DNA from 4 places in the Microbacterium sp. STRO-2N genome. Region 3 is predicted to be linked to each of the others. Evidence: predicted binding sites of a transcription regulator. Region 3 holds the regulator's gene; each other region holds the start of a gene.
The links. Region 3 encodes HrcA, which represses chaperone genes, less so after heat shock. Its sites were predicted from a motif close to TTNGCACTCGNNNNNNNCGAGTGCNAA; they were not measured.
Positions count from the first base shown of each region.

Region 1 (2,199 bases), 940 kb from region 3:
GTGGCCGCTCAGCGCGCCCAGGATGAAGACCTGCCAGTTGATGTAGATGAGCACGCCCGCGAGCGCGGTCAGCCACAGCAGGCGCCGCTGGCGCATGATGGCGGCCAGCCGGCCCCACGAGCGGGTCACCGTCAGCAGCAGCGCGCAGAAGATCAGCGACAGCACGATGCGCCACGCCACCAGCTCGAACGGCTTGGTCGGTGCGAGCAGCAGGAAGTACAGGGGCAGGAAGCCCCACAGGAGGTACGCCGAGAAGGCGTAGACCCCGCCGAGCGAGCGCTCGCGCGCCGACTCGATGCCGGCGGCGGGCAGTGCGATCCCCGCCGTGGATGCCGCCGCCGCCGCGAGATCGTCGACGCCGTCCTCGGCGCGGTTCGAGGTCGGTTCGGGAGTCACCGATCCAGCCTAGGCCCGCGCACGCCTGCCGACGCGGTCGCCCCCGGGACTCGGGTGTCACGACGCGCCGCGACCTCGTGCCCGTAGCGGCAGCTCGTGACACCGGCACCGGAGCGGGGCCGGCGGTGCCGCCAGGCCCGGACACGACGAGAGGGCCGGATGCCTCGGCATCCGGCCCTCTCGTACGTGCGTTGCGCGACTCAGCGGACGACGACCGCCAGGACGTCGCGAGCCGACAGGACGAGGAATTCGTCGCCGCCGAACTTGACCTCGGTCCCGCCGTACTTGCTGTAGATCACGCGGTCGCCGACGGCGACGTCGAGCGGGATACGGTTGCCGTTGTCATCGATGCGGCCAGGGCCGACCGCCACGACCTCGCCCTCCTGGGGCTTCTCCTTGGCGGTGTCGGGGATGACCAGACCGCTGGACGTGGTCTGCTCGGCCTCGACCTGCTTGATGACGATGCGGTCCTCGAGCGGCTTGATGGAAACCGACACGGTCTACCTCTTCTTTCTTGAGACTAAGACTCGTTAGCACCCGCACACTGAGAGTGCTAATGGCAGTCTAGGCAACGCTCTGGCACTCTCGCAACGTGAGTGCCAAACCGGGCGAAAGACGGCCCCGCGAGAGGCTCGCACGAACTCCGGCATCGTGTATCAGGACGCCCCGCGGCAGGCTCTGCGGAATGTGGAGTCCGTCGAGAAGCACCCCCTCGCGCTGGCTCCATATCAGTGGTAGACAATCCGAAGAGGGACCCGTCCTGATCTTTGGGGGATTCGGACATGGCATTGAGCACTTATGTGCTCGCCGTCGACGTAGGGACTAGTCGTACCGCCGCATCGACCGCGCGAGTCACAGCCGTTGGGAACGTCGAGGTTGCCCGGTTCGCGCTGGGGCGCCATGCCGAGAGCGCACCGAGCGCCGTCTTCATCGGTCCGGACGAACTGCTTTTCGGCGAGGCCGCCGAAAGACGCGGTCTGGCACAGCCCGAGCGACTGGTTCGCGAGTTCAAGCGGCGTGTGGGGGACGACGTCCCCGTCGTCGTGGGCGGCCGCTCCCACCCGCCCGAGGAGCTCTTCGCCGGCATGGTCTCATGGGTCGTCGACGCGGTGGTCGAGCGCGAGGGCCGCCATCCCGAGTCGATCATCGCGACGGTCCCCGTGGCATGGGGCGACTACCGTCGCCGCCTCGTCTTCGACGCCCTCACGCGCGCGCTGTCCTGCCCGATCGAACTCATCAGCGAGCCGGTGGCCGCGGCGTGGCACTACGAGTCGACCTCCCCCCTCTCCGATGGGCAGGTGCTCGCCGTGTACGACCTGGGCGGGGGGACGTTCGACGTCGCTCTCGTCGGCAAGAACCACGACGGTGAGCTGGGTGCGATCGGCACTGCTGCGGGCATCGGCGACTTCGGCGGAGCGGACTTCGACGACCTCATTCTGCGACGCACGATCGCGGCGGCCGGCCATTCGGCCGCGGAACTCGCCGGTGCCCTCGATGCCCGAGTCGCCCTGGCCGCGCTGCGTCGCGAGTGCATCGAGGCGAAGGAGGCGCTGTCGTTCGACTCTGAGGCGGCGATCCCGGTCCTCCTCCCCGGCGGCGCGACGACGGTCCGCCTGACGCGAGCCGAGTTCGAAGAGCTGATCGAGCACGACATCGACAGAACGCTCAACGTGCTGCAGTCGACCCTCGAAAGCGCCGGCATCGGTCGTCGCCTCGAAGCCATCCTGCTGACGGGCGGTTCATCGCGCATCCCTCGCATCGCCCAACTCCTGTCTGAGCGATTCGACGCCCCGATCGCCGTCG
Region 1 is NZ_CM173223.1:2,843,360-2,845,558, forward strand. Features, by position in the region: gene rarD (EamA family transporter RarD) at 1-312, opposite strand, end outside; gene groES (co-chaperone GroES) at 597-893, opposite strand; gene AC3ANN_RS13245 (Hsp70 family protein) at 1,179-2,199, shown strand, end outside.
Region 1: groES (co-chaperone GroES) is a predicted target of HrcA. The motif match lies at 973-999, and genes of this name have one in related genera.

Region 2 (2,199 bases), 760 kb from region 3:
GCAGGTCGAGGGTGGCGTTCTCGAGCTTGAGACCGACCTCCTCGGTGATGACCTGGCCACCCGTGAGGATCGCGATGTCCTGCAGCTGCGCCTTGCGGCGGTCGCCGAAGCCGGGGGCCTTGACGGCGACCGACTTGAAGATGCCGCGGATCTTGTTGAGCACCAGCGTGGCCAGCGCCTCACCCTCGACGTCCTCGGCGATGATGACGAGCTCCTTGCCGTCCTGGATCACCTTGTCGACGACGGGCAGAAGGTCCTTGATGTTCGAGATCTTCTGGTTCGCGATGAGGATGTACGGGTCCTCGAAGACCGCCTCCTGGCGCTCCGGGTCCGTGACGAAGTAGGGGTTGATGTAGCCCTTGTCGAAGCGCATGCCCTCGGTGAGCTCGAGCTCGGTGCCGAAGGTCTGCGACTCCTCGACGGTGACGACGCCCTCCTTGCCCACCTTGTCGATGGCCTCGGCGATCAGCGCGCCGATCTCGGGGTCAGCGGCCGAGATCGAGGCGGTCGCAGCGATCTGCTCCTTGGACTCGACCTCCTTGGCGCTGGAGAGAAGCTCGGCGGTGATGGCGGCGACGGCCTTCTCGATGCCCTTCTTGAGCGAGATCGGGTCCGCGCCGGCCGCGACGTTGCGCAGGCCCTCGCGCACGAGCGCCTGGGCGAGCACGGTCGCGGTCGTGGTGCCGTCACCGGCGACGTCGTCGGTCTTCTTGGCGACCTCCTTGACGAGCTCCGCGCCGATCTTCTCGTACGGGTCGTCCAGCTCGATCTCCTTGGCGATCGAGACGCCGTCGTTCGTGATCGTGGGGGCGCCCCACTTCTTCTCGAGCACGACGTTGCGACCGCGCGGGCCGAGCGTCACCTTGACGGCGTCGGCGAGAGTGTTCAGGCCGCGCTCGAGACCACGGCGGGCCTCCTCGTCGAAAGCGATGATCTTTGCCATGTGTGTGTCGTCCCTCCGGAACGTTGGCTTTGGGTATTAGCACTCAACAATCACGAGTGCTAAATCATTCTGGCACTCGACCCTATCGAGTGCAAGCCGTGGGAGGGATGCCGAAACGCACCGAAACGGGACGCCTCCCGGCATCCCGTCTCATGATGGTGCGCTCAGACGACGCGCACGGACTCGGCCTGCGGACCCTTCTGCCCCGTCCCGAGAGTGAACTCGACCGTCTGGCCCTCTTCGAGGACGCGGAACCCGGTCATGTCGATGTTGGAGTAGTGGACGAACACGTCCCCGCCGTCGGCGACGGTGATGAAGCCGAATCCCTTCTCGGCGTTGAACCACTTCACGGTGCCCTGCGTCATGCGAATCTCCTGTTGCCGGCGGTACTCGGCTTCATGCTATTCAGGCCGACGCACGCCGCGTCCTGCATTCGTCACTTGTTGACACGCACGCACACAACTGTTTACCGGTCTGAAACACGCACCGGCGCTCCGCTACGGGGTCGGTGTCGGAGACGGGCCCGCGGCCGTCCGGTCGAGGCCTATCACGACGGTGAGCTGCTTCACCTCGGGCGACACCGGCTGGTACGCCTCGCTCTGCTCGATGGCGGCCCCGCCGATCACCCCGGCGAGCCCCGCGGCCGCCGCCTCGTCCTCGGGGTTGACGTAGAACACCGTGGTCTCGGGGAAGTCCTGCGACCCGGCGCCGCTCGCCAGCACGCTGTCGGGCGCCCATCCGGCGCCCACGATGATGTCCTTGGTCTGCGTCGCGAGACCCTCCTCGGGCGTCGCGTTGAGGATCTGCACCTGGTAGCTCGTGTCGACGACAGGGGTCACCTCGGGCTCGGGCGCCGCCGTCGGCGTGGGAGTCGGCACGAGGTCGATGCGACCTGAGGCCAGCAGCGTGCCGAAGATCCCGATCGCGATGAGGACGACCGTTGCGAGGGCCGCCCACAGCAGCACGACCCACCCGCGCATCCGCGGGTTCTCTGCGCGGTGCGCACCGACGCGATCCGTCTCGGGAAGGTCGTCGAAGCGATCCCGGGGAAAGGTCGATCTCGGCACTCGTCGATGCTACCGGGCGAAACCCGTGCGTCCCGTGAGCGCGGGATCAGCGCGCGTCGGCGGCCCGGCCGGCGCGTTCGCGCAGGCGCTCGTCGCGCACGCGGCGCAGTCGCTTGACGAGCATGGGGTCGTGCTGCTGGGCCTCGGCGGTGTCGATGAGACGGCCGAGCAGCTGGTAGTAGCGCGCAG
Region 2 is NZ_CM173223.1:1,141,372-1,143,570, reverse strand. Features, by position in the region: gene groL (chaperonin GroEL) at 1-943, opposite strand, end outside; gene AC3ANN_RS05190 (cold-shock protein) at 1,108-1,308, opposite strand; gene AC3ANN_RS05185 (LytR C-terminal domain-containing protein) at 1,441-2,010, opposite strand; gene AC3ANN_RS05180 (DUF3263 domain-containing protein) at 2,057-2,199, opposite strand, start outside.
Region 2: groL (chaperonin GroEL) is a predicted target of HrcA. The motif match lies at 980-1,006, and genes of this name have one in related genera.

Region 3 (2,199 bases):
TACGCGCTCATCATCGAGGACGGCACGAAGCTGGCGCGGCAGATCCGGCGCGGCGAGGTCGCCGCGCCCGACGACGACCTGCAGGCCGACATGTACGAGCTGGCCGACGACCTCCTCGCGCGGGCGGGATTCGGCTGGTATGAGGTGTCGAACTGGGCGCGCCGCGATGACCACCGCTCGCGGCACAACCTCGCGTACTGGAGGGGGACGGACTGGTGGGGCTTCGGCCCGGGCGCCCACAGCCACATCGCCGGCGTGCGGTTCTGGAACGTGAAGCATCCCGCGGCCTACGCCCAGCGGCTGGCGGCAGGGGAGTCGCCCGCCGCGGCAAGGGAGACGCCGGATGCCGCGGCCCGGGCGCTCGAGAGCGTGCTGCTGCGAACCCGCATCCGTGACGGTCTCCCGATCGCGGAGCTCACCGCCGCCGGGCGGCAGGCCGTGGCCGGGCTCATCGCGGACGGTCTCGTCGACGGCCCCGCGGCCGTGCGCGGCGGCCGCATCGTGCTGACGCGCCGCGGACGGCTGCTGGCGGACGCGGTGGTGCGAGCGCTCACCCCGTGACGCGCTCCCGCCTGATCAGGGACCGATCCGGTAGAATTGGCACTCAAGTCATGCGAGTGCCAGACGCTCTGGTGCCGGAAGCAGCGTGAGGAGGCGGGATGGTCAGCGAACGCGGACTCCAGGTGCTGCGGGCGATCGTCCAGGACTACGTCGACACGCGCGAGCCCGTCGGCAGCAAGGCGATCGTCGAGCGGCATGCCTTCGGCGTGTCGGCGGCGACGATCCGCAACGACATGGCGCTGCTGGAGGACGAGGACCTCATCGCCGCTCCGCACACGTCGTCGGGCCGTGTCCCCACCGACAAGGGCTACCGGGTGTTCGTCGACCACCTCGCCGAGCTCCGCCCGCTCAGTCCGGCGCAGCGCTCGGCCATCGCGTCCTTCCTCGACGGGTCGGGCGACCTCGACGACGTGCTCGCGCGCACCGTCCGTGCGCTGACGCAGCTCACCGGGCAGGTCGCGATCGTCCAGTATCCGTCGTTCGCACGCGCGAACGTCACTCACGTCGAGCTCGTCCAGCTCGGCGGCGGCCGCATGCTCGTCATCGTCGTGACCGACACCGGTCGCGTCTCGCAGCGCCTGACGCTCGTCGGCGATGAGTTCGACGAACCCGACCTCGCGCGCATGCGCGCCGAGCTCGGCACGATGCTGGTCGGCAGGCCCGTCCGCGACGGGCTGCAGCGGATCGAGGATCGCCTGGCGTCCGCGGTGGCCCCGGCGCCTGCGCACGTGCGCGCGACGGACGAGATCGTCCGAGCGGTGGCGGAGGAGCTCGAGGAGTTCCGCCAGGACCGGCTCGTCATGGCGGGGAGCGCGACGCTCGCCCGTCGCGAGGCGGACTTCCGCGGCAGCATCTACCCGCTGCTGGAGGCGATCGAGGAGCAGGTGACGATCCTCCGGCTGATGGGCGAGATGGTCGCCGACGAGCACGGCCTCGCGGCGAGCATCGGACGTGAGAACGAGCCGTTCGGCCTGGCCGAGGCATCCGTCGTCGCGAGCGACTACGACGCGACCGGATCGCGCGCTCGCGTGGGCGTCATGGGACCCACGCGCATGGACTACCCGACCAATCTCGCGGCGGTGCGAGCCGTCGCGCGCTATCTCACGCAGATGCTCGAGCAGGACGAGAGCACCCGCTGACGCGCTCGCGCACACACGATCCCGCGGCACGACCGCGGCAGGAAGGCGAAAGTGGCTGACCACTACGAGGTTCTCGGCGTCTCACGAGACGCCACCCCCGACGAGATCAAGAAGGCGTACCGGCGCCTGGCGCGGGAGCTCCACCCCGACGTCAATCCCGGCGAAGAGGCATCCGAGCGGTTCAAGCTCGTCACCCACGCGTACGACGTGCTGAGCGATCCCGACCAGCGCGCGCGCTACGACATGGGCGGCGGTGACTCGCCGTTCGGCGGGGCCGGCGGGTTCGGCGGCTTCAACGACATCTTCGAGACGTTCTTCGGCGCGGCCGGCGGCCGCAGCGGGCGTCCGCGCTCGCGTCGCGAGCGCGGACAGGACGCGCTCGTGCGCGTCACGCTCGAGCTCGCCGACGTCGTGTTCGGCGTGCACCGCGACATCGAGGTCGACACCGCGGTGCTCTGCGAGACCTGCCAGGGCTCGTGCTGCCAGCCGGGCACGACCC
Region 3 is NZ_CM173223.1:1,906,037-1,908,235, reverse strand. Features, by position in the region: gene hemW (radical SAM family heme chaperone HemW) at 1-561, shown strand, start outside; gene hrcA (heat-inducible transcriptional repressor HrcA) at 660-1,700, shown strand; gene dnaJ (molecular chaperone DnaJ) at 1,752-2,199, shown strand, end outside.

Region 4 (2,199 bases), 1.3 Mb from region 3:
TCCGTGAGCTCACCGCGAAGCTCCGCAAGAAGCAGCCCGGCTGCTGAGGCGTCGGGATGCCTGCGCGGGCGCCCCGACCGGTCCCCGGTCGCGGCATCCGTCGTCACCAGCGGTTGTGCTGACCCGTGTTTTCGGGTCATTCGATCCTAGGGCGCCGTAGGGTGGGCGCCATGCATACGCCTACGCCGGCGCGGCTGCAGGTCGTCGCCGGACCGATGTTCGCCGGCAAGTCCGAAGAGCTCCTGCGCCGTGTGCGTCGCGCACGCATCGCCGGCCTGTCGGTCGACGTCATCAGCCATGCACTCGACGACCGAAGGGGCGCGGGGCAGGTGAGCTCGCACTCGGGGCTCAGCGTCGAGTCGCAGTCGGTGGCCGACGTCGATGAGCTGGTGTCGCACGTGCGGGATCGGGGGCTCGACCTCGTCGCGGTCGACGAGGCGCAGTTCTTCGGTGCGGGGCTCGTCCCTGCCGTGGGCGCACTCGTCGCCGGAGGGCTGAACGTCATCGTCGCAGGCCTGTGCGTCACGTTCGACGGCCGCCCGTTCGAGCCGATGCCATCGCTCATGGCCATGGCCGAGGACGTGCTCAAACTCACGGCCGTGTGCGCGGTGTGCGGAGCGGATGCCGCATTCCATCAGCGTCTCGCTGCAGGAGCCGCCGGCGACCCGAACGTCCCGACACGCGAGCAGGTCGGCGGCATCGAGTCGTACCAGGCGCGCTGCCGCCGTCATTTCACGGGCGACCGGGCGTCCGCCGCATGAACGACGGATGCCCCGTCCCCTGAGGGACGAGGCATCCGTTCGCGGTCGATCGCTACTGCTCGATCGGCTGCGGGGTCTCGCTGGACTCGTGCGCCCGGATCGTCGGAGCGCTGCTCTCTGCCGTCACCTCGATCTTGCGCGGCTTGGCCTGCTCGCTCACCGGGATCGTGACGCTGAGCACGCCGTTGTTGTAGCTCGCAGAGATGCGGTCGGTGTCGATGCCCTGGCCGAGGTTGAGCTGCCGCAGGAAGCTCGCGGCCTCGCGCTCGCGCGTGATCCACTTGACGCCTTCGCCCGTGGTGAGCGTGCGCTCAGCGCGGATCGTCAGTAGCTGGCCGTCGACGTCGATGTCGACCGAACCCGGGTCGACGCCCGGCAGGTCGGCGGTCAGCACGTAGTGGTCGCCGTCGCGGTAGAGGTCCATCGGCATGCGGCGCGGGCCGCGGCGCGTGTCGAAGAGACTAGACGCGAGGCGGTCGAGGTCACGGAACGGGTCGTACGTGGCCATGGATATCTCCTCTCTGTGTCATGGAGTTGAGCCCACTCGACTCAACTACGCTCAGATTAGCACTCTCGGTGGGCGAGTGCTAATAGGTCCGCTGTTCGCTGTGGACGAACGCATCCACCCATTCCGCGCCACGCACTCCCTCCCACCGCCGCCGCTGCTGGCTTCAGGTGGCACAACACGCGGAATCGACCCCACTACCCCGCGTGTCGCGCCACCCGAACCCATGCACCACCCCACGACCACGCAGGAACCCCACGCCACCGCTACTTCAAGTGGCGCAACACGCGGAATCGACCCCACCACCCCGCGTGTCGCGCCACCCGAACCATGCACCACCCCACGACCACGCGGGAACCCCACGCCACCGCTACTTCAAGTGGCGCAACACGCGGAATCGACCCCACCACTCCGCGTGTCGCGCCACCCGAACCCGGGACCGGGCGCGTCGAGCACCTCGGCGGCGGCTCCTCCACAAGCGACGTCTCACGTTCAGCGCTCACAGATTCGGGATGGCGCACCGCTGGCGACCTCGGCGCACGCCATCGTCGACGGATGTCTGCTCGTCCGACACCGCTGCCCGAGCGCCTCGGAAGCGCGTTCTCCGTCTCCGACGCCCGCGCCCGTGGCGTGTCATCCGGCCGGCTGCAAGCGAGCGACTTGGATGCTCCGTTCCACGGCGTGCGGCAGTCGCTGGATGATCCCGAACCCGACCAGGATCTGTCCATCGACGACATCGCGCGGCGCCGAGAGCAGCGGAAGATCCGGGCCTACGCGACTGCGATGCGTCCGCACGTGTTCCTCGCGGGACGCAGCGCCGCCGTGCATCTCGGCCTTTCCATCAACCCGGGCGCCCGTCTGGAGGTCGCTGTCTTCGCACCGGCTCGAGCGCCTCGTGCTCGAGGCATCCGCGGCATCAAGGTCTCGCCGCAG
Region 4 is NZ_CM173223.1:632,346-634,544, reverse strand. Features, by position in the region: gene AC3ANN_RS02655 (MarR family winged helix-turn-helix transcriptional regulator) at 1-47, shown strand, start outside; gene AC3ANN_RS02650 (thymidine kinase) at 171-761, shown strand; gene AC3ANN_RS02645 (Hsp20/alpha crystallin family protein) at 814-1,269, opposite strand; gene AC3ANN_RS02640 (hypothetical protein) at 1,822-2,199, shown strand, end outside.
Region 4: AC3ANN_RS02645 (Hsp20/alpha crystallin family protein) is a predicted target of HrcA. The motif match lies at 1,326-1,352, and genes of this name have one in related genera.